2 regions of the Citricoccus sp. NR2 genome follow, and region 2 is predicted to be linked to the other one. Evidence: predicted binding sites of a transcription regulator. Region 2 holds the regulator's gene; the other holds the start of a gene.
What was found. Region 2 encodes Rex, which represses fermentation and respiration genes when NADH is low (regulators of the CRP and FNR family bind a similar motif). Its sites were predicted from a motif close to CTTGTGAANNNNTTCACAAG; they were not measured.
Positions count from the first base shown of each region.

Region 1: a site for Rex is predicted at 5,828-5,847, ahead of O1A05_RS00680 (queuosine precursor transporter). Genes of this name have one in related genera too.

Region 1 covers NZ_CP115154.1:139,331-151,274, reverse strand. The annotation lists gene O1A05_RS00705 (IclR family transcriptional regulator) at 1-352, opposite strand, end outside; gene O1A05_RS00700 (type I restriction endonuclease) at 565-1,677, shown strand; gene O1A05_RS00695 (hypothetical protein) at 1,969-2,763, opposite strand; SAM riboswitch class IV at 2,901-3,016, shown strand; gene O1A05_RS00690 (monooxygenase) at 3,031-4,413, shown strand; gene O1A05_RS00685 (acyl-CoA dehydrogenase family protein) at 4,413-5,690, shown strand; gene O1A05_RS00680 (queuosine precursor transporter) at 5,850-6,530, shown strand; gene O1A05_RS00675 (TetR/AcrR family transcriptional regulator) at 6,576-7,238, shown strand; gene O1A05_RS00670 (MDR family MFS transporter) at 7,235-8,956, shown strand; gene O1A05_RS00665 (HNH endonuclease signature motif containing protein) at 9,212-10,972, shown strand; gene O1A05_RS00660 (acyl-CoA dehydrogenase family protein) at 11,008-11,944, opposite strand, start outside.
Region 2 covers NZ_CP115154.1:1,548,135-1,560,078, reverse strand. The annotation lists gene O1A05_RS07345 (AMP-binding protein) at 1-989, shown strand, start outside; gene O1A05_RS07340 (1,4-dihydroxy-2-naphthoate polyprenyltransferase) at 990-1,862, shown strand; gene O1A05_RS07335 (DUF4229 domain-containing protein) at 1,836-2,195, opposite strand; gene O1A05_RS07330 (PLD nuclease N-terminal domain-containing protein) at 2,300-2,725, shown strand; gene ccsB (c-type cytochrome biogenesis protein CcsB) at 3,092-4,222, opposite strand; gene resB (cytochrome c biogenesis protein ResB) at 4,268-5,890, opposite strand; gene O1A05_RS07315 (cytochrome c biogenesis CcdA family protein) at 5,887-6,642, opposite strand; gene O1A05_RS07310 (TlpA family protein disulfide reductase) at 6,639-7,256, opposite strand; gene O1A05_RS07305 (histidine phosphatase family protein) at 7,423-8,091, opposite strand; gene O1A05_RS07300 (hypothetical protein) at 8,210-9,025, shown strand; gene O1A05_RS07295 (redox-sensing transcriptional repressor Rex) at 8,997-9,671, opposite strand; gene O1A05_RS07290 (glutaredoxin family protein) at 9,671-9,949, opposite strand; gene O1A05_RS07285 (30S ribosomal protein bS22) at 10,049-10,147, opposite strand; gene O1A05_RS07280 (helix-turn-helix domain-containing protein) at 10,315-10,533, opposite strand; gene O1A05_RS07275 (acetoin utilization protein AcuC) at 10,817-11,944, opposite strand, start outside.

The DNA.
Region 1 (11,944 bases), 1.4 Mb from region 2:
CGTATGGCCGCTCGGGGGCCTTGCCGGAGGGGTACATCTTCTCGATAAAAACAGCATGCAGGCCGTCACGGACGGCAAGGTGCACAGGAAATCCCGAGACGTGCATGAGGTCGCGCATGAAGGGCAATGCGACTTGCTGGATCTGCCCGGATCTCGGTGACGTGGTGCCTAGCTCCCAGAGAGATAAGCCGGGGTGGTATCGGTAGGAGGCGTCAATTTCTAGCAGGTTTTCCTTGGCCAGCGCCCGGAGAATTCGATGGCATGTCGATACCGGTATCGTCGTGGATCGAGACATTTCGGTGGCAGTCAGACCGGCACTACTTTGCGTCAGTGTCCTCAGGATCTGCGCCACGCGTGCGAGTATGCCCCCGCTGGAATCCATTGCACCCCTCTTTGACCGTTATGTGTGCCCTCTCACATTCTATCGGTTTAGGTAGTGTGCCCTGGCGGCCTTGCATCGCGTCGTTCCCTTGTGGCGGTACGAAAGCAATATCTTGAGACGCTCTACTTTTGCGTAAACGTTCGACCTAGCATGGAGATGTTCGTCACGCACAAAGGAGCATTGTGAATTTCTCGGAACGTTTGTACTCGCTTGCAGTCAAAATGCGCCAGCAGAAGGACCTCATCGCTACTGAAGAGGCGACGAAGAATGCGCTGGTTATGCCCTTCATCTCGTCGATTCTTGGATATGACGTATTCAACCCACTTGAAGTTGTCCCGGAGTTCACGGCGGACCTGGGAATCAAGAAGGGAGAGAAGATCGACTACGCCATCGTTCGAGATGGCGAAATCCAGATGTTGGTGGAGTGCAAGAGTCTGACTGGCACTTTGAAGTTGGAGCACGCATCACAGCTCTTCCGATACTTTGCGGTGACAAAGGCTCGGATCGCAATTTTGACGAACGGTGAGCAGTATCAGTTCTATACAGACCTGGACGCGCCGAACAAGATGGATTCGAAGCCATTCTTGGTCCTTGATCTCAATGACATTGACGATGCTTTGCTGCCTGAACTCAAGAAGCTCTCCAAAGAGGACTTTGACCTTGAATCGGTGGTTAATGCAGCTGAAGAGCTCAAATACATCAGCGCAATCAAGCGACGCATCGGTGATTTTTTCCACCAGGCAGACGACGATTGGATCAAATTCATTGCATCGAAGGTCTATGAAGGACCGGTCACTCAGCGCGTCCGGGAACAGTTCTCCAGTCTCATCTCCAAAGCGACACGGCAGTTCTTGCGCGACCAAGTCAACGATCGGTTGAAAACTGCTCTTGGAGAATCTGCCTCGACTGCAGACAAGGGGGCAGAAATGGCAGAGAGCCTTTCCAGCGATGAAGTCGTCGAGCAAGACCTTCGGGAAGCTGCGGTCGAGGACGATGGTATTGAAACCACAATCGAAGAGCTCGAAGGTTTTCACATCATCCGAGCAATCGTGTGCAGTGAAGTTGCGCCGGATCGTGTCTTCTACCGGGACTCCAAGTCCTATTTCGCTGTCATGCTCGATGACAACAACCGCCGATCGATTGCGCGTCTCCACTTCAACCGGTCGCAAAAGTACATTGGTACGTTCGATGAGGAGCGGCGCGAAACCCGTCACCCTATCGACGGGTTGGTTGACATCTACCAGTTCGCTGATTCGCTGCGGACGACGACCCGACGAATTCTCGAGAACCTTTGATGTCCTTCTAGATCGGGCCACTTACTTCTCGATGACCATGGTCGCGTCTGCCAGTCGGTGAACGCGGCCATGGTTTCGTTGAGGGGTTCTTCGAAGTAAAAGTCATCCTGCCAGAAATAGGCGGCACGCCGCGTGCTCATGCTTCTACGCTCGGTGGTGCCACACTACTTCGTGCAACGGCTGGGGCGTGATCTGGCCTAGCTCGAGTTGATTGCACGCCAGCCGGGTCTGTCGCCGAAGACGGTCGACCGCATGGTTGTCCACTTGAGCCGGAGGGGATTCGTCGAGAGGTCAGGACACCGGGGTGGGGGACTCGATCATCAGGGTGATCTCGCTCGGCGCGGGCCACTCGTTCAGGCTGGAGAACGCGACCTCGGCGTCGTCTTCGGCGTAGATGACGAGTTCGCCCAGCAGTCCGTCGTTGATCATCAACCGGATCTCATGCTCCACCCCATTGCGCTGGAACACCCCGGCCACGCACCAAGTCTGCTGGAACGGGACGAGCCGGGTCGATTCCTCCGGCACGTGGAACACCACGCTGTCATAGGTGGGCTCGAAAGCGAGCTGCGTGGCTGACTTGATTTGTTCCTGGACGTCTTCGGACTGGATCAGTTCCTCGGGGGCCAGCAGTTCCAGGACCTCGCGGACGCGCGGATGCAGCGGTTCGAAAAGGTCTTCTTCCTTGGTCTCCTCGAGCTCGCGTTCCCAAGCCGCGCGGGATTCCCAGCGGCTGAGCGCGCGGTCCAGGGCGAAGGTGCCGACCATGGTGGCGGCGGCCCCGGCGGCGATCCACCAACGTGGGTGCGCCGAGCCCTTGGACTCGATCCATTCGTGCACGGCGGTGTCCCAGTGATCGAAGCGGCCATCGGCGGCCCACCAGCCGACGGCGCCGGCTCCGGCCTTGATGCCCCAACGTAGCAGGGCTGGCGTGGAGCGCAGGGTGGGGTTGCTGGTGCTGAGTGCGAGCACCGAGGTGAGGGCCGATCCGGCCTGGTAGTAGCGGCGGGTTTCGTCGTCGAGATCTCGAGGGTCAACGAGGCTGAAAGCGGACACGGCGGCGGTGGTGGCGATCTCCGAGAAAGTCATGGTCTCAGCTTAGGGTGTGTGCCGCGACGCCGGGAACAGCTGAAGCCGCGAGGGTGACGGAATGTGTCCCAGCGTGCACGATCTGGGCCGAAAAGGTTGTCGACGTCGCGCGGGCCTGGCTAGGTTCGGGACCAGAGAATCACGAGATCCGGTGCGAAGCCCTGGCTGACCGGACGGCAACCCTCTCGCCGTAGTGGGGTGCTCCAGGTGAGGATTCGGCCCGCGGTACGACCGTCCCGGGCAAGTACGTAGGAAAGGACCCTCCCCATGTCGACGTCGACGTTTGCCCAGTTGAAAGAAGCCACCGCCGAGCACGGGCCCACCAGCGAGCAGCTGGCCCAGCACTTCAATCCGGTATTCGCCCTGATCCGGGCCGGGGCGCAGCAACGGGAACTGGACCATGAGCTGGCTTTCGACGCCATCGAGCTGCTGCGCGATTCCGGGTTCACCCGGGTGCGGCTGGGTCGGGAGTACGGCGGAATCGGGGCGAGCCTGCAGCAGCTGGCGGAGCTGTTGATCGAGCTGGCGGCAGCGGACTCCAACCTGCCGCAGGCGCTGCACGGGCACTTCATGTTCACCGAACAGCACGAGAACGAGTCCCAGGGCTCGGTGTCTCAATGGTGGCTGGCCGAGGTGGCCGCGGGCAAGATCTTCGGCAACGCGCTGGTGGAGTTGCCGCCGACGGCAGGCAAGGCGCCGGTGCTGTTTTCCGACGTCGACGCCGACACCTCGCAGTCAGCGGTGGCCACCGGCACGAGCCAGATCGGGGAGATCTCCGGCGACAAGTTCTACTCCACCGGCGCGCTGTTCGCCGACTACCTGCTGGTGTCGGCCACGCGTCCCGGGCGCGAGGACGAGGGCCCGCTGTTCGTCGTCGTGGATGCGCATGATCGCGGGGTACAACGGGTGGATGACTGGAACGGGTTCGGCCAGCGGCTCACCGCATCCGGCACCACCACGTTCCGCGGGGTTCCGGTGCAGGCCGACCGGTTGCAGGAATTCAACGTGCCCACCGGGGTGCTGGCCTACACGGTGCTGTGGATCGTACTGACCGCCACTCAAGCCGGGATTGGTGCGGCAGCACTGCGCGAGATCACCCGGTTCGTGCAGAAGCGGCGTCGGACCTACGATCACGCGACGGCGGAGACGCCCGCCCAGGATCCGCTGGTGCACCAGGTGATCGGGGCGGTGTCGGCGAAAGTGGCATCGGCGCGGCAGATCGTGCGCGGGGCGGCCGAGGTGGTGGAGGAATCGTACCGGGCCACTCGCGGGCACACCGACCTGGAGGATCCGGTGTTCCTGGAGGCGCACGCCCGGGCGAACATTGCACTCTCGGAGGCGTCGCTGGTGGTGTCGGAGTTGATTCTGGATGCCACCGGGCAGATCTTTGAGGCCGGCGGCGCCTCCGCCACGGATGCGGCCAAGCAGCTGCACCTGCACTGGCTCAACGCGCGCGCCATCGCCAGCCACACCCCGCTGATCTACCGCACCCAGGCGGTGGGGAACTACCGGATTAACGGGGTGCTGCCGCCGCACCACTCGACAGCACGGAACTCCGATCCGGCTGCGGCGGGTGCCGGTGAAGCGGGTGAAGCGGGCGTTGAGGCTGGTGCTGTTGCGACGCCGGTACAGTTCGCAGAGGGCATCTGATGACAACGACGCGTGAGCTGGGAACACAGCCCGACCGAGTCCGGGCCGCGCATCAGAAGCTGGCACCGGTGTTCGACCAGATCGCGGCCACCGCCGTGAGCAGGGAAGCCGCCGGGGAGCTGGACCGCGACGCGGTGCACGCCCTGCGCGACGCCGGCTACACCACCCTGCGCGTGCCGGAAGAGTACGGCGGGGCCGGGCTGAGCTTCGAGGAGGCCTCCTGGTTTCTGGTGGCCCTGGGCCGGGCCGATTCCAACCTGGCACAGGCACTGCGGGCACACTGGCTGCACGTGGAAGACGTGTTGTCCCGTCCTGCAGATGACCCGGCCACGCCGGAATTTCGGGACCGGTGGCTGCGCCGGATCGGCGAGGGCGCCATCGTGGGCAACGCCCTCACCGAGCGCGGCAACGTGCGTGGGCAGACCGTCACGCGGCTGCACACCACCGAACGGCGCGACGCCGAGGGCCACCCCGTACGAGTGCTCACCGGAGAGAAGTTCTACTCCACCGGGGCTGCGTATGCTGACTGGATCCTCGTCTCTGCCACCGACGACGACGGACAGCCCGTGAGCGCGGCCGTGCCGAGTACCGCGCCGGGCATCACAATCGTCGACGACTGGGACGGCTTCGGCCAGCAACTCACCGCCTCCGGGACCACCCGTTTCGCCTCCACCCCGGTGCCGCACGCCGATATCGCCCCGCCCGGGGACGGCCCCGATTCCGGCGGCCGCGTGGCGTTCGGACAGGCGCTCGCCCAGTACGTGCACCTGGCTGTGCTGACCGGCATCGGCCAGGCGGTGGTGGAGGAGGGCGCCGGCTACGTGCGCTCGCGGACCCGCGGGTTCTCCCATGGTGCCGCCGAGCTGCCCGGGCAGGACCCGCAGGTGCTGCACGTGGTGGGCCAAGCGTCGTCGCAGATCTTCGGCGCCCGCGCTGCGTTTGCGGCGATTCTGCCGGAGCTGGCCCGCCAGCTGCAGGCCGAGTCGGACGGGCGGATCCTCCCGGAAATCGACGTCGACCGGCTCTACCTCTCCGTCTACCAAGCGCAGCAGGTGATCGCCCCGGCGGTACTTGCCACGGCGACCGCGATCTTCGAGGTGGGCGGGGCTTCGGCAGCGTCGGCCTCGCGCGGGCTGGACCGGCACTGGCGCAACGCCCGGGTGCTGGCCAGCCACAACCCGCTGATCTACCGCGCCCGGATCATCGGTGACTGGGAGGTTAACGCCACCCCGGTCGAGCGCAGCTACACGGTGGGGACGCCCGGCCAGCAGCAGTGACGGCAGGTGTGACCACGGGGTGACGGCAGGTGTGACACAATATCGGTGATTCGACGCCGCCTGGGGCAGCAGGCGCGCACGGGCCGGAGAGGCAGTGACACCGTCGTCGTCGAGACCCATCACGTTGCTCATCAGCGATTTTCGTCGCGTTCACAAGGAATGACTGTGCCCGAAACTGCCGCACCCGCACATTACGCACCCACCGGACGAGGCCTCTACGCCATCTTCATGTCACTGATGGCCGTGGTGCTCATCCTCTCCAACATCGGAGCGGCCAAGGGGGTGGAGTTCGGGCCCATCATCACCGACGGCGGCTTCTTCCTCTTCCCGCTGGCCTACATCATCGGCGACGTCGTCTCCGAGGTCTACGGTTTCCGCGCCTCGCGCAGGGCCATCATCACCACCTTCGCCCTCTCCGCGTTCGCGGCCCTGTGCTACTGGATCATCATCGTGCTCCCTGGCGCCTCCTGGTACGACGGACAGGAAGCCCTCGAGCGCACCCTGGGTCCAGTGTGGATGATTGTGGGCGCCTCGCTGCTCGGGTTCCTCGTGGGCCAGCTTTCGAATGCCTGGGTGATGACCCGGATGAAGCGCCGCAACGGTGAGCGGCTGTTGTTTGGGCGCATCGCTGCCTCCACGCTGGTGGGCGAATTCCTGGACACCCTGGTGTTCTGCGCCATCGCCGCCCAGGTGATCGGCATCGAAACCATGGGGCAGTTCGTGAACTACGTGGTGGTCGGATTCGTCTTCAAATCTGTGGTGGAGATCGTGTTCTCCCCGGTCACCATGTGGGTGATGGCCCTGGTCAAGCGCCACGAACCGGCCTACGGAGCGCGCTAACCCTCCCGACTTGCAAAACTTTGCACCAGTGCATAAACTGCACTGGTGCAAAAAAGTGACGTCTCTATTCCTGACACTGGCCCTGAGCTCGCTGCCGAATCCACTGTGGGTAGGCGCGAACAACAGCGCCAGGCGACCCTGCTGGCCCTCCATGAGGCCGCCGTCGCCCAGGTGACGGAGCAGGGGTACGAAGCTGCCACGATTACCTCCATTTCGGACGCGGCCGGGGTGTCGCGCCGGACCTTCTTCAACTACTACGCCACCAAGGACGAGGCGATCCTCGGCGTGCTCGAGCCCTCGGTGCCGCCGCAGGTACTGGAGAAGTTCCTGGAAGAAATCGCCGTCGAGCGCGCCCTCGGGCCGGTGGTGCGGCTGCTGATGTCGGTGATGTCGTCGTCCCGGGTGGGCGGTGAGACCCGCCAGGACCTGATGAGCCTCGCCGGGCTGGCGCCGTCGCTCTCGCACACCCTGAAGCGTTACGCGGTGCGCGCCGAAGACGTCATCTCCGAGGTGCTCGTAGAGCATCTAGCCCACCAGGACGGCGAACCGCGCACCACCCCCGACGTCGCGCACGCGATGGTGATGATCGCCGGAACCGCACTGCGTTTCGCCTACGCCAAGAATCCCGACTCGATGATCGATCCGGACTCTCCGGCCCTCGTAGACGCCGTCGAGCTCTTTTCGACCACGCTCAAGGAAGTACTGTGACCGTGACACCTGTCGACGCCGCTGCGACGTCACCGAAGAAACCGCAGCAGAATCCGCAGCGGAAATCGCAGCAATCCCTGGTCCTGCTCTTCGTGGGGCTACTGCTCACCATGCTGATGGCCTCGCTCAATCAAACCGTGCTGGCCACCGCCCTGCCCACCATCGTGGGTGACCTGAACGGGGTGAACCACATGTCGTGGGTGATCACCTCGTTCATTCTCGCCTCCACCATCACCATGCCGGTGTATGGGCGCATTTCCGATGTGTTCGGTCGCCGCCCGGTGATTTTGGTCGCCATCGGGCTGTTCATGATCGGATCGATCACCGGGGCGCTGGCCTCCAGCATTGAGGTGCTGATCGTTTCGCGCGTCATCCAGGGACTGGGTGGCGGCGGCCTGATGATCCTCTCGCAGGCTGCTATTGCCGACGTCGTGCCGGCGCGGCAGCGCGGTAAATACATGGGGATCATGGGTGCGGCGTTTGCCGTGTCCTCGGTGGCCGGACCCCTGCTCGGCGGCTGGCTGACCGAGGGTCCGGGCTGGCGCTGGGCGTTCTGGATTAACCTGCCCTTCGGTGTGCTGGCCATGCTCGCCGTCGCGCTGTTCTTGCCCGCCCCGAAGAAGCTGGGCGCCGACCGCCCGCGCCTGGACTACCTGGGCATGGCCCTGATCGCCGCGGCCACCACCGCGCTGGTGCTGGCCAGCACTTGGGGTGGCAGCGAATACGAGTGGGGTTCCCCGTTGATCATCGGGTTGTTCGTGGCGGCCGCCGTGCTGGCGGTGCTGTTCGTCGTCGTCGAGGCGAAGGCAGTCGAGCCCGTGATCCCGTTGAGCTTCTTTGCCGACCGTAACTTCACCCTGACCACCGTGGCCGGGCTGATTACCGGTGTGGCGATGTTTGGCGCGTTGGGCTACATGCCCACCTACATTCAGATGGTGACGGGTGTGGGTGCGGCGCAGGCCGGGCTGCTGATGGTGCCGATGATGGGCACCATGTTGCTGACGTCGGTGATCACCGGCATGGTGGTTTCGCGCACCGGGCACTACAAGACGTATCCGGTGGTGGGCACCGTCGTGGTGGCAGGGTCGCTGGTGTTGCTCTCACAGTTGCAGGCCGACTCCGCGATCTGGATGCTCTGTGGCGCGCTCGGCGTGATGGGTCTGGGGCTGGGTATGTCCATGCAGATCATGGTGCTGATCGTGCAGAACTCGTTCCCGGTGTCCGTGGTGGGTACGGCGACCGCGGCGAACAACTACTTCCGCCAGGTCGGGGCCACGCTCGGTTCCGCGGTGGTGGGCTCGCTGTTCATTACGCGCCTGCAGGACATCCTGGCGGAGCGGATGGCGTCGACGGGTGCTACCGCCGGCGAGTCCTCCGTGAATAACCTGACGCCGGAGATGGTGCAGCAGCTGCCGGACGCGATGCAAGATGTCATTGTCGGGAGCTACAACGAGGCGCTGATGCCGATCTTCCTCTACATCCTGCCGCTGATGATTGCCGCCGCGGTGCTGTTGCTGTTTGTGCAGCAGAAGCCGCTGGCCACCACGGTGGAGGACGGAGTGCGCGCGACCTCGGCCGGCTCTCCCGAAACCGGCACCCTGCCGCTATTGCGCCGTGATGGGGCCGACTCTGACGAGATCGCGGCTGACGACGCCGAGGCGCGTTCCGGACCCTCACTCGAGTCCGCCCGCCTGATAAGCCCCTCGACATCTCGATGACCACCTGACCCTGCAAGAGTCGCTGAGCGGCGCTGGATCTCTTCTGAGGTCCGGCGCCGTTGCTATCTACGTGTGTCGCACCCCTGTGGAGGGGCCAGCTCCCGCACCAGTCCGCGCACTCCCACACGCCCATTTTTCGCTCACCCGACTTATCCACATTTTAGATCAGCCATTCCCTTAATCGGATCCGTGTACTAGACTTAATTATAGAACAAACGTACCCGAACTTGATCCGACGTCGGAGGGAGCCAGGTCATGACCAGTGTGGTCTCATCCCCCTTGCTACCCCTGCTCGACGCCCTGGATGACCTCTCCACCGCCGACCTGACCATCCTGCTCACCCAGGGGCTCACCACCCTCAGCCGCCGCCTCTCCAGTGCTCACGCCCACGATGAGTTCAGCCCGTTCCACCGCGAAGGTGCGGACACCCGCCAGGACTGGGGCACCTCATTCCTGCCCAACGAACACGGCCACTACACCACCCAGGGAAACAACGACGCCGACGCCATCATTTGCGAGGACCCTGCCGCGTCCCTGCCCAGCATGATCGAGCAGGCCGCCGTCCTGGGGCGGCTCTGCGAGAACGTCGAGACCGCCCTGGCCGGGATCGTCGGTCGGATCTTCCCGCTGCACGAACAGCGCCTGGAACTGCTCGGCTTGCCCACCGGCCGGGTAACGCACAAAAACGCCGCCGACTACCTCCGCTTCCAGACCCAGGTTGGGTTCGGGGTGGCCCGGCGCCGGATTCAGACCGCCACCGCGATCCACCCCGACACCACGCTCACCAGCCTCACCGACGCCGCAGGCACCACCACCGAACCCCCGCGACCCGACGTTCACGACGCCGCCGTGGATGGCGAAATCACCCCACGCGCCGTCCAGGCCATCATCGATGCCCTCGGTGCGGTGGAAGAAGAAGCCCGCAGTGTCAGCACCGACCCGGACGAGGTCAAAAAACTCATCAACGACGGGGAGAAAACCTTCGTCACACAGGCTCGGGAGTTCGACGACAACGCCTTCGCCGCGTACGCCGCAGGATGGAAGGAACGCACCAGCAACCAGGTGAATCCCGATGGCGAAGCCCCCGACGACACGATCGCTGAGAAAAAACGGGGACTACGCCGCATCGGCACCCGGGGCAAGCTCAACATCTGGCAATGCGCCACCGATCAGGCCGGTGATGAACTCTTCCGCACCCTGGTCCACGCGATGAACAACCCCAGGGCGACTCCTGGCTCCCACAGCGGCGACACCACCACATCAGACGCGGGTACTCGCACCCAGGCAGGCGCCGATCCCAGCGTTGCAGAGGGTGCTGAAACCACCCACGCGGTGGATGCCACAGGCACCCCAGTCGACAACCTGGACGAGCGCACCCGGGACCAGAAAGCCCACGACGCCCTCATCGGCGTCCTCACCGCCGGATTGAAAGTCCCGCACAACACGCTCCCGGATCAGGGCGGGACCCGGCCCCAGATGCTGGTCACCCTCGACCTGCCGCTACTGCTGCGGATGATGCACCAGGCCGACATCGCCCCGAAGAACCTTGACCCGGCCTGGCTCACCGATGGGACCCTGCCCCGTTTCGAGCTCTGCCAGGGCTCCTACACCGGACCCATCAGCCCCACCGCGATCCGGCACCTACTCTGCGAAGCCGAGATCCTGCCCGTCGTCCTCGGTGGGGCAGGGCAGATCCTGGATGTGGGCACCAGTGAGCGATTCTTCGACAAACACCTGCGCAAAGCCCTCGTCGCCCGCGACGGCGGCTGTGCCGCCCCCGGATGCATGGCTCCGGCGCCGTGGTGCGAAAGCCACCACATCGACCCAGCCCGGAATCAAGGACCGACCTCGACGGCCAACGGGGTGCTGCTATGCCACCACGACCACCGGTTAGCCGACCGAGGAGACTGGCAGATCCGGATCGTCGACGACGTGCCCTGGTTCACCGCGCCACCGTATATCGACCCCGACCAGGTCCCGAGACGCAACACCTACTGGCGGCCAGAGCGACAATAGACTGGCGCCATGGGGCGTGCCTATCTGGCGTCGGATTACTTCGTGGAACCGACGGCCCAGATGCGAGACGGCACCGTGCTGTTGGTCGCGAAATCGCCGATCTGCTTCGCCTTGAACACCCACGGGTTGTGTGAGCCGGCGGTGCGGGCATTACGCCAGTGCCGGTCCAAGTTCTTCGACGTCGAAGAACTCGAGGCCGCTAGCGCATCGAAAGCATGGCTGATCGCGTTCGTCACGTAGCCGGTCAGCGCCACCTGTCCCTGAGCCGACGCCAGTTCGGTGTGGTCATTGACCCGCTCTTCCTCCTCCAGAGTGAGGGTTCCCTCCCGCAGCGCGAAGGCCGCGTCGTACGCATCCTGTAGAGCCTGAGCCGTGCGGTAGACCGTGGCGCGTGCGGCAAACGCCGCCGAGGACACCTCGCCGATCACCTGCAGCAGCTGCGGATCCTGCGGAGCGGGACCATTGCCGTGGCTGAACGTACGATGACGTGCAGCCAGGGTGGCACCGAAATCCTTCTCCGCCGCCGCCGCGGTGCCAGCGAGCACCGACAGCAGCACCACCTGATAGAAAGCAGTCTGGTACTTGAACCGGGTGGAGAACAGGATGACGTTCTCGGCGGAGACTTCGGCGTCGGTGAAGATGGTGGTGCCGGTGCCGGTGGTGCGCTGGCCGAAGCCGTCCCAGTCATCGAAGCGAGCCACCGCATCCTGGTGGGTGCTCACGACGGCGATCACCTGGTCGCCGGTGTCGGTGCGCTGGGCGGTGGTGTCGGTCCAGTCGGCGAAAATCGACCCGGTGGAGTAATATTTCTGGCCGTTGACGCGGAACACGTCCGGGTCATCGGTGGGGGAGACCTTCGTGGCCGTTTCACCCAGGGCGACGTCGCCGATCTCGGTCCAGGCGTTGCCCACCAGATCGCCGTCGACAAAGCGGCGCAGCCAGGCGTCCCGCGCCGGACCGGGTTCCGCCACG
Region 2 (11,944 bases):
GCACCCAGTGGCTGCTCGCCGTCGGCACCCAGTACGTCGCAGGCCTGGCGGTGGTCTCGCGTTCCATCCTGGCCGGCACCGATCCCGTGGTGCTGGCACCGGGCACCTTCACCGCCAACAAATTCACCGCCGCCGCCCGCGAACTCCGCGCCCGCGCCGGGACCACCGGGTTCACCGCAGTGTCCCTGGTGCCCACCCAGCTGACCCGGCTGCTCGACGACGGCCCCGGCTCCCCGACCGTCGCAGCACTGGCCGATCTGGACGCCATCCTCGTCGGCGGCGCCCGCCTGCCCGATTCCGCCCGCCAGCGCAGTGCGGAGGCGGACCTGAATCTGCACTTGACCTACGGCATGGCCGAGACCTGCGGGGGCTGCGTCTATGACGGCGTCCCCCTGGACGGTGTCTTTGCGGATCTCGTCACCGAGCCCGACAACCCAGACATCACCCGGTTGCGGCTGGCCGGACCCATGGTCGCCGCCGGGTACCTGGACGATCCCGAGCGCACCGCCGCCCACTTCAGCGCCGGCCCCCAGGGGCGGCGCTTTCTCACCGAGGACACCGGCGTCGTCAGCCTCGAAGACTCCCCCGCCGCCGGAATCCGCACCCTGCGCCAGCGCCTGCAGGTCACCGGGCGCGTCGACGACGTCATCAACACCGGCGGGGTGAAAGTGTCGGCGGCTCACGTCCAGCGGGTGCTCGAGGAATCCCCCGAGGTCCGAGACGCCTTCGTCACCGGCATCCCAGATGACCAGTGGGGCCAGCTCGTCTGCGCCGTGCTCGTGCTGGCGGACCCCACCTCCACGCCCGACGCCGGACCGACCACGGAGCTCGAGTCACGCCTAGCCGCACGCCTGCGCACCGAGCTGGGCCGTGCCGCCGTGCCGAAAAAGTGGGGGTATCGTGAATCCTTGCCCCTCTTGGCCAATGGCAAGACCGACCGCCAGGCTTTGCGCCGAGAGCTCGAGAACAGAACAGACGAGGACAGCTGAATGGCAACCGTTTCACAGTGGGTTCAGGGCGCACGCCTGCGCACCCTGCCGATGGCGATCGCACCGGTGGTAGTCGGCTCCGCTGCCGCCGCCGACCTGGACGGGTTCCACCTCGGCCGTGCGGTGCTCGCCCTGCTGGTGTCCCTCGCCCTGCAGATCGGGGTGAACTACTCGAACGACTATTCCGACGGCGTCCGCGGCACCGATGATGTGCGCGTCGGCCCGCTGCGCCTCACCGGCTCCGGCGCGGCCCGCCCGGGGCAGGTCAAAGCGGCAGCGTTTGCTTGCTACGGCGCCGCCATGGTGCTCGGGCTCATCCTGGTGGTCTGGGCGCAGACGTGGTGGCTCATCGCCGTCGGAGCACTCGCCGTGCTGGCCGCCTGGTACTACACCGGGGGCAAGAAGCCCTACGGGTACCTGGGCCTGGGCGAGGTGTTCGTGTTCATCTTCTTCGGCCTGGTCGCCGTGCTGGGCACCACCTACACTCAGGCCCTGGAGATTTCCGGGCTCGCCTGGGTCGGCGCCATCGGCTGCGGGCTGATCTCCACCGCCCTGCTGATGGCCAACAACGTCCGTGACATACCCACCGACCGCGAGGCCGGCAAGCGCACGCTGGCCGTGAGGCTCGGCGACACCGGCGCTCGCTGGTCCTACCCGGTGATGATCGGCGTCGCCGCCCTGCTGCCGCTGATCTTCATCGGCCAGCATCCCTTGCTCTTGGCGGTGGCGGTAGCCACCCTCGCGGCCGGATTCGACCCCTCCCGGACGATGATCCGGGCGAAGGAACGGCACGAGCTGATCCCGGTGCTCAAGGCCACCGGGATGCTCGGATTGATGTACGCGCTGCTATTCGCCCTGGCGACGCTGCTCTGAGTCGTCCCGACTCGGCGCTGACTCCGGCTCTGACCCCTGAGTAAACTCATGCATTTCGGCGGGGTCCATGAACCGGCCTTGTGTGTAAGAGTCCTCCACGTCGGCGTCTTCGCTCTCGGTCTTCCCGGCGGCCCCGCGACGACCCTCCCAGGCGTTCTGCAGCTCGCGATTGGCGCGCATCCGCATCGGGTTCAGCACCAGGTAGCTCACCGCGAAGGACACAATAGTGGCGACGACGGCGGCCCAGAGCCAACCGGTGCGCAACACGACGCACAGGGCAAACACGGCGAAGAAGATGGCGAGGCGCACGGCCCCGTATTTGAGGATCTGCATGGTGCACCCAGTCTACCGCCCGGGGACACCGGTCGCCTCCGCTGTGAGCGGATAGCGCGTCGTGAGGGCGGCAACACTCAGCTCAACCTCCTAGAATAGATGCCATGATGCGACTGTTGATCCCGCTGGCGATCGTCTCCCTCGGTGTGATGATCTACTCGATCATCGAGTGCGCCCAGACGCCGCGGCACCGGATTCGCGCCATTTCAAAGCCGATGTGGATGATCGCGATCATCTTCATCCCGCTGATCGGCGGCGTGCTGTGGCTGGTCTTCGGCAACGCCCGCGGCGGCATCAACACCATGGGCCAGTCCGGGGGTACTCCTCCGCGCCCGACCTCACCCGACGACGACGCCGATTTTCTGCGCCGCCTCGATGCCCAGCGTCGGCAGAAAGCCCGCGACGAGGAACTGAACCGCCGCGAGCAGGAACTCCGCAAGCGCGAAGAAGAACTGCGCCGCGGCCAGCAGAACGACGGCCCCAACAATAACGGCCGCGACGACATCGGCGAAGGCCCCGCCTCGTCCTGAACGTATGCCTCGGCCAGGGCATCTATGTTGTTCCGCGGCCCACGATGAGCGCACACCCCTCGTCGCCGCATAGCTATCGCTGGATCGCTCCGCCCTCGCTGAGGATCGGCTGGCTGACCCCATCGACTCTGGTGTGGTGTCGCATGATTCGGCCACGGCCTTCTACAGTCTCGGCGATCTCCCTGATGACGAACCAGAAATCACTCTCCCGATCGCAAACAGACCCGCCGAGGCATCCGCCAACATCGTCGGTGATGCGTAGCGCCACCATCTCGCGTCACGCCACGATGTGGCGGCAACACGCGATCCTCTGGCGAAGAGGACCCAACAGCCCAACTGCGCCACGTTCCTGGAGCGACTGCTAGATCAGAGTCCAGCGTAGGAGTGCAGTGATGGGAAGTATATGTTCACGATGGTGTAGTTGAACACCAGGCAGCCGAAGCCGACCATGTTCAGCCAGGCGGCGCGGGTGCCGGTCCAGCCGCGGGTAGCGCGGGCGTGCAGATAGCCGGCATAGACCACCCAGATGACGAAGGACCACACTTCCTTGGCGTCCCAGTTCCAGTAGCGACCCCAGGCCTGCTCGGCCCAGATGGCGCCGGCGATCACGGTGAAGGTCCACATCACGAATGACACGGCGTTGATGCGGTACGACCAGTTCTCCAGGGCGAAAGACGGCGGTACCAGCCGCAGGAACGCGAACTTGGTGGGCACACCCGCTTTCTGCGCGGCTTCCTGACGCTGTTTGAACAGTTGAAGCAGGCTCATGGCGAAGGTCAGCGAGAACAGGCCGGTGGCGGCCACCGCGACGGAAACGTGGGTAACGATCCACCAGGACTGCAGCGCCGGCTGCACATTACCCACCGGGGTGGGGAAACCGATGGTGGCTGCGATCATCATCAGCAGCACCACACCGGAGACGAAGGTGCCCACGAAGCGCAGGTCCTTGCGGATCAGGAACACCAGGTACACCACGGCGATGACCAGTGCACCAGTGGTCATGAACTCATAGAGGTTCGCCCAAGGCACCCGTGAGGAGGCGATACCACGGGCGAGCACGGCGAAAGCGTGTAGCAGCATGCCGATAATCATCAGCGCCACGGCGACATTTGCGGCCGGGCGCTTCACGGTGCCGGTGTACTCCATGTCCTCATCGACGAGGGTGGAGTCCAGTTCCTGCTCGCGGCGGGCCGCCGCACGGGCGGCTCGCTCGTTCTGGACCTGCGCGTCAGCATTCGTCTGTCCCGTGGCCACGTCGATCTCCGTGCCGCCGCCCGCGGTGACCAGGGACTTTTCGGAGACCCGCGCCGAGGCTTGTTCGACCTGTGCCGCGTGCTCGGATTCGAGCTCGGCCTCCATGCGCCGGATTGAGGCCGAGGAGCGGGCCATGTCCCACGAGAAGACGAAGAACGTGACCGTGTAGACCAGGGCAGCGATGAGCATGAACAGCTCGCTGTAGCTGGCGAGGACTTCGTTGATGGGCTGGGTATTCTGCATCGTCACTTCCGGTGATGGACTGGCGCGGATGGTGTGCGTCCGAGCTTACTCTGCTGGGGTTGGGTCTTGGGGTGGGATGACGGGCCAGGCCGCGTCGAAACGCTGACGCAAGCGGATGTTCTCGTCGCGCAGCCCGAAAGATTCGCCGCGGGCGAGCAAACCGTATTCGACCACGGTGTTACCGTCGACGTCGGTGGCGCGCACCCACACGCGGCGGCGGCGCACGAACAGGGAGACGGTCAGGGCGAACAGCGAGAGGGTCGCGAAGAAGCCCACGCCCCACTTGCCTGGATCGTAGTGGAGGTCTAGACCGACGTAACGAGAGAGCCCGTCGAAGGTGATGGAGCCTTTGCCGTCGGGCAGCTCGTAAGTCTCTCCTAGGCCCAAGGTGATGCCGCCGTTCTCGTTGTTGCGCGAGTTCAGTTCGGTGAGTCCCTCGGTGTCGAGGACGTACACATTGTGAGGGGTGCCGTCGTCGAGCCCGAGGTCCCCGAAGTAGGAGTTCAGACCCAGTTCCGGGTTGAGGGCGTCTGGATCGGCCGAGTAGGCCACGCCGTCTTCATCTTCGACCGCGGTGGGCAGGAAAAAGCCCACAAAGCCGAGCTGATCGGGCCGGGCGTCGGGAGCTTTGATGACGGCCAGCGAAGTGTTCAGTGCGTCCTGGACCTGGGCGATCATGGTGCCGTCCAGGGCGATGTCGCCGTTGCCGTCGCGCACGGTGATGTGCGGCGCGTAGCCGTTGCCGACCAGGAAGACGCGCACGCCGTCGACGGTCAGTGGATCATTCACCCGCAGCTCGGTCTCGTAGGGGTCCTCGCCCGGTTCCTGGACCTGGATTGTGGCCCCGTAGTCAAGGGGCTGGCCGTAATGGGATTCCGATTCGCGATCGTATTCGACGTGGAACTCATCCAACTGGAGCGAGAACGGGGTGAGGCGTTCCTCGGTGAAGGCGCTGCCGGGGGTGAACGAGTCGTAGGCGACCAGGTTGTTGGTGAATCCCTCGCCCTCGACGATGATCTTCTGACCGTTGTACTTCATCAGCGACCCGTAGGCCATGAAGATGAGCACGCCGATGAGCGAGAAATGGAAGACGATGTTGCCGATCTCGCGCAGGTAGCCGCGCTCGGCGCCCACCGAAGCGGCGGTGTGGCCCTTGGCGGGCTGGTCCTCATCGCGCACGGCGACCCGGTAGCCGCGCTTGCGCAGGATGGTGGCGGCTTCGTCCACCGCAGTATGGGGGTCGGGACCCGAGTCTTCGAGCACAAGCTTGCCGTATTCGGGCAGGCGGCTCAGACGGCGCGGGGTGCGCGGCGGTTCGGCGCGCATTTGCTGGTAGTGCTTGACTCCGCGGGGGAAGACGCACCCGACCAGGGAGATGAACAGCAGCAGGTAGATCGCCGAGAACCAGACGGAGTTGTAAACGTCGAAAAACTGCAGCGCGTCCAGGATCGGGCCCACGGTGGGGTTGTCTTCGATCCACTGGTCCACCACAGCTTCACCGGCGCGACGCTGCGGGAAGATCGACCCGGGCACGGCAGCCACGGCGAGCAGCAACAACAGCAGCAGCGCGGTGCGCATGCTGGTCAGCTGGGTCCAGAGCCAGCGCAGGGTGCCGGTGAAGCCGAGCGCGGGCAGTTCGACGTCGTTTTTCTGCTTCTGCGGGGTCAAATCGGCAACCTTACTTCATTCGCGAACCAGGTCTGGAGTTGTAGCACCCAGGTGTTCCACAGTCCGGAGACCATCAGCAGTCCGAGCAGGATCAACAGCCCACCGCCGAAGCGCATCACGGCGACCCGATGGCGGCGGAAAAAGCCCAGGGCGGCCATCGACTTGTTGAAGCCCATGGCGATCAGGATGAAGGGCAGGCCGAGTCCCAGACAGTAGACGAACGCCAGTACCGCGCCGCGCCAGGGGCTGGGGGAGCCGGCGGTGGACAGCAACAGCACCGCGGACATGGTCGGCCCGATGCAGGGCGCCCAGCCGAGCCCGAAGATCATGCCCAGCACGGGTGCGCCCCACAGTCCGGCGCGGGGTTGGACGTGCAGGCGTGAGTCGCGCTGGAACCAGGAGAATCCGCCCATGAAGACGACGCCGAGCAGGATGACGACAAGTCCGAGCACCTGGTACACCCAGGCGCCTTCGAATTGGAGCCAGACGACCACCCGGGAGAAGACCAGGCCGATGAGCACGAAAACCACGGTGAAGCCGAGCACGAACAGGCTCATGCCGGCGACCATACGGCCGCGCTTCTGCTCGGCTATGTTCGCCCCGCTCAGCCCGGTGACGTAGCCCAGGTATCCGGGGACCAACGGGAGCACGCAAGGCGAAAGGAAGGAGACGAGTCCGGCGAGCACCGCGACCGGGATGGCCAGCAGCAGAGACCCGTCGAGGGCGATCTCTGCGAAGACGTTATCGGTCACGCCGACTCCGCGACCACGGTCTGGATGAGCGAGCGCAGGGTGGAGTGCTCGGCAATACCCAGCACGCGGGCCGAGACCCGACCGGCGCGATCCAACACGATGGTGGTCGGCACCGCCTGCGGGGGCACGTAATCGGTCATGGCCAGCAGCACCTTGCCGTTGCGGTCCTCAAAGGAGGGATAGGTGATGCCGAAGTTACGCTCGAAGGCTTCCGCCGTACCGATGGTGTCGCGGACGTTGACGCCGTAGAACTGCACCTCATCGGCGAATTCCTCGTTCAGGGCTTGCAAGTCGGGGGCCTCCACCCGGCAGGGGGCGCAGGCGGCGTACCAAAAGTTCAAGACCACCGGCGTGCCACGCCAGTCGGAGACGGTGATCTCTTCGCCCGAGAACAGAGGCGCGGTGAAGTCCGTGGGCTCCGGGCGGTCCTCGACGGCCAGTTCGAGCACCGAGCCGTCACCGGCAATGTAGTTCTTGCCGTCGGCGTTGCCGGCTTGGTCGGCCAGCGGGTCCTCCGAAGAGCAGGCGGCCAGCACCGGCAGAGCGAACACACCGGTCAGACCGGCCAGCACCTGGCGACGCGACGGACGACCGGACGGGGAGGATATGTTCATGAAAGCCCCATTCATCGGGATGGATCGGGACGACCAACGACGTGCCGCACGGGCCGCCGGGCCGTCCTCGAGTCTATCGCCGCCCCCCTCACCTGACTGAATCCTGTGAACTGACTCCACCGCGGCTGAGTGCAATATGACGTGGCTGTTCTCTGCTAACCGAGGCTCAGGCGCCGGGCAGGGCGATCGCGTCGGCGAGCAGGTGCCGGTTGGGTTCTTGATATTCCACGCGCGGGCGGGTGGCTCCGGCGTCACAGTGCAGGGACGTGACCGAAGTCAGGCTGCATTCGCGGTCGCGCGGGTCGTGCCAGAGCTTCTTGCCCTCCGCGGAGAGCCGGGTGACCCAGATCGGCAGCTGATGGGCCACGATGACGGCTTCCGCGCCGTCGCCGTGGTTGCGGATCAGCTCATCGCGCAGATCATGCACCGCAGCGGCCACACGTGCTGCTTGCTCTGCGTAGGGCTCGCCCCAGGAGGGGCGGAAGGGGTTAAGCAGCAGTCCCCAGTTCTGTGGGCGGCGCAGCTGGCGCTTGATGTTGGACATTCCTTCAAAACCATTGGCTGCTTCAATGACCCGATCGTCGGTCCGCACCGGCAGCTGGAGCCGCTGTGCCAGCGGGGCGATGGTCTCCTGGGCGCGCAGGAGCGGTGAGGCGACGAGGATGCTCGGGGCGGAGCCGGTCTGTTCGGCGCGCTGAACGAACCAGTCCGCGAGCTCTTCGGCCATCTGGTACCCCAGCTCCGAGAGGTGGAATCCGGACAGCCGCCCGTAGAGGACGCGGTCGGGATTGTGGACTTCTCCGTGGCGAACAAGGTGAACGGTGGCAGTCGTCATACCTGCCAGTCTTCCAGAAGATGACGCGACGCGCGCGACGTCCAGGTTTTGTCCGGTTCTACCGGGGACAATGGAAGCAACATCCCGGTCCGCCACAAGGCACAAGGAGTACAGCATCGTGTCTCAGCATTCCGATCGTCCCGACGACCACGACAGCGACGAGGGCCCCGCAGATCCGCAACAGGGTCGTGCCGAGGGCGGTCGTTGGGAAGACGCCGAGGGTCAGCCGCGCTACGGGGTGCGCCTCCCGGACGGCGAGCAGCCCCCCGCGACTCCGACCACACCGAACACCCTGCCGCGTCAATACGGCCGGTTCACCCCGCATGAGCAGTCCGGCGCGCAGTCCGGTGCCGAATACGGGTCTGGCCACGGGTCCGAGTACGGTGCGCCGCCGCAGCCCCCGGGCCAGCAGTACCCCGGGTACCCGCAGCAGTACGCCCAGCAGCAGTACCCGTACCCGCAGCAGCCGCAGCACACCATGCCGCAGCCACCCCGGGTTCGGTTGGCGTCGCGGCTGATTCTGGTAGCCGGTGTGCTCTATGCGGTGGTCAATATCGTGACCGCCTTCCTCCCTCGGTTCGGCGTGCCCCAGGATCAGTGGGATCAGCTGCAGGAGATGTTCGCCGAGATCGACCCCACCGTGAGCCTCGATGCGATGCTCGCCCCCATGCGATTCGTGATGGTCATCATGGCCGTCATCTTGGGCTTGGTCTACTGGGTGATCGCCCGCGGTGTGGCCAACGGTTCCAACGCCGCCCGGATCATCGGCACTGTACTGGCAGTGCTGTCATTGCCGAGCCTGTTCAGCATCTCGGCGGTCTACGTTCTGCTGGGCGCCATCGGCATCGGCATGACCTTCACGGCCACCGCGAACGAATACTTCCGCTACAAGGCCTGGGAGAAGTTCAACGCGCGGAACCAGCCTCCCCGCTGATGTGGTGGAAAGCTAACAACTGCAGCTCAGCTGAGACGTCGACGACGCGAACGGAAACCTCCTCGGGAACTTCAAGCTCCACGGGGGCGAAATTGAGAATGCCGCGGATGCCGTAATGCACCAAGTCGTCCGCAGCCAGCTGAGCAGCCTCGCCGGGCACGGTGAGGATCGCCAGGCGGGCGCCGGTGCGCTCGATGACCTCGGCGGAGCGGGACGCATCCTCGATGGTCAGCTCCCCGCAGGGCTGTCCCACCCGTTGCGGGTCGGTGTCGAGCACGCTGACGACGTCGAGACCGCGGGCGGCGAAGCCACCGTATTGCACCAGGGCGGTGCCCAGGTGCCCGGCACCGACCAGGATGACCGGTTGGTGGGTGGAGATGCCCAGAATCTGCTCGATCGCCGCTTCCAGTACCCCCACCGGATACCCCTTGCCGGGTCGTCCCAGTTGACCGAGAGCGGAGAGGTCTTTACGCACCAGGTCCCGGCTGGCACCGGCTACTGCGGCCAGCTCGGTGGAAGAGACATACTCGGTTCCGGCCGCCGCCAGGGCGTTGAGTCTGCGTAGGTAGACGGGGAGCCGGTCCAGGGCGCGGCGCGAGAGCGGGCCGGCACTCATCGCCCCGGGGACATCGCGCTGGCGGCTCATCACGGGGTGGGGTCCTGCCGCGATGTGCGGGCGGCGGTGATGAGCCGGGCCAAGCGGTCGGCGTCGATTGACCAGAAATCGCGCTGAACGCCATCGATAAACAACACCGGGATCTCCTCAGAGTGCCGCTCCCCCAGTGCTGGCTCCTCCGTGGTGCTGACCTCGCGCCAGGCCACCCCGTGCTCGGCACAGACCCGGGCCACGGTGGTTCGGGCGGCGGCGCACAAATGACACTCGGGCCGGGTGAACAACATGATGTCGGGGCTGGAATCACTCAATGTAGGGTCCTTTGCCGTGCCTGAGGGTGGGGGTCAATGCGACGAGCCGCCCGATCTATGACCGGGCGGCTCGAAGAGTCTTGAGCGTGAAGAAGAAGCTTACTTCTTGTTGCGGCGCTGGTGACGAGTCTTGCGCAGCTGCTTGCGGTGCTTCTTCTTGGACATGCGCTTGCGGCGCTTCTTGATGACTGAACCCATCGATAATCCTTCGGATTGTCGTCGTTGTGTGTGAACATCACGCGGATGCGAGCACAGCACAACCTGTCTAATGTCTGAACGTTCCGGTACATCCTACCGCTCCACGGCGGGAAGAGCGAACCGAGACGCGGCTGGCACGAGGCCGAGCGACTTCTGGACTCACGCCTTTAGGCGCGGCCGTCGGTCCCGGTGACCTCGGTGTACCCGGCGGAGAGAATCTCCTGAACGGCATTCTCGGGGACACGGTAGGAACGACCGAAACGCACGGCGGGAAGCTCACCGGCATGGATCATCCGGTATACGGTCATGCGAGAAACGCGCATCATCTCCGCGACCTCGTTGACCGTCATGAATTTAGCTTCGGCGAAGTTGCCAGCAGGGGCCACGCTCGACTCCTTCTTGTGTCGTGTCGGATCAGCTGTTCCAGGTTTCCCTCAACGTATCGGTGGCGGCCTGACGAACCATCATCGCTCTTCTCGATGGTCCGAAGACCATTCCGGAGAGGGAATGGCGGGTCTGCCGTGCCGCCTGAGGGAAGTGGATCAGTGCTCCACCCGCACTTTCGTGCCAGTGGTGAACCGAACCAGGCGTGGCGCCTCCTGTGCGATTCTAACCAGAAAACGGCTGAGACCAAAGTGTTCGTCTGAAACTGATGTGAATATCGTCGCTTCAGTCGAACCAGGGGTCCAGGCCGTGCAAGGGAAACACAGCTTTTCGAGTGGCCATCACCGACTGGTCGGTAGGATCGGCCGGGTCAAAGCCGACTTCCCAGGAGCGCCACCACACGTCGACGGCGTCGTGCATGGTCTCCGGTAGTTCGTCGAGATCCATGCCGGACCGCTGCGAGGCCAGGGCTAGCCAGGCATCGGGCAGCGGCTCGGCGCGGGCTACCGGGTGGCCGGCGGCGATGGCGATCAGGTGGGTCCAGGCCCGAGGCACGACGTCGAAGGGGCTGTATCCACCGCCGCCCAGGGCCAGCCACCGGTCGCCGGCGTAATCGTAGGCCCAGTCACGGGCGTCGAGCATCAGCTGGCGCTGACCGTCCACGGAGAGCTGCAGGTCCGCCAGCGGGTCGCGACCGTGCCCATCACAACCGTGTTGGGTGACGAGGACGTCGGGGGAGAAAGCGCGCAGTAGCTGCGGCACCACCGCGTGTACGGCGCGCAGGTAGGCGGCGTCGTTGGATCCGGCGGGCAGCGCGACATTGACCGCAGAGCCTTCGGCCCCGGTGCCGCCGATGTCGTTGGCGAAGCCGGTGCCCGGGAAGAGAGCAACCCCGGTTTCGTGCAGTGACACGGTCAGCACCCGCGGGTCGTCCCAGAAGATGGATTCCACGCCGTCGCCGTGGTGAGCATCCAGGTCCACATAGGCCACGCGTTCGGCGCCCAGATCGAGCATCCGCTGAATGGCCAGGGCGGCGTCGTTATAGATACAGAACCCGCTGGCCTTCTCGCGGTGGGCGTGGTGCATGCCACCGGCGAAATTCACCACATGCTGGTAGTCCCCCGACCACAGTGCCTCGGCGGCCGCCAGGGAGCCCCCGGCAATGCGGGCGGAGGAGGAATGCAGATCGGAGAACACAGGACAGTCATCCGTACCGAGGCCGATTTCTTCGAGACGTTCGGCGCTCATCCCTTCCCCGTCAGCATCAAGCTGTGAGGCTTCGCGAACCCGTTGAATGTAGCCGGCGTCGTGCACAGCGCTGAGCTGCTCATCGCTGGCCATGGGCGGGGTCAGCACCGTGACCGTGGGGGCGTTGAAGACGCCCAGGTGGCTGGCCAGGGCGTGGGTGAGCTC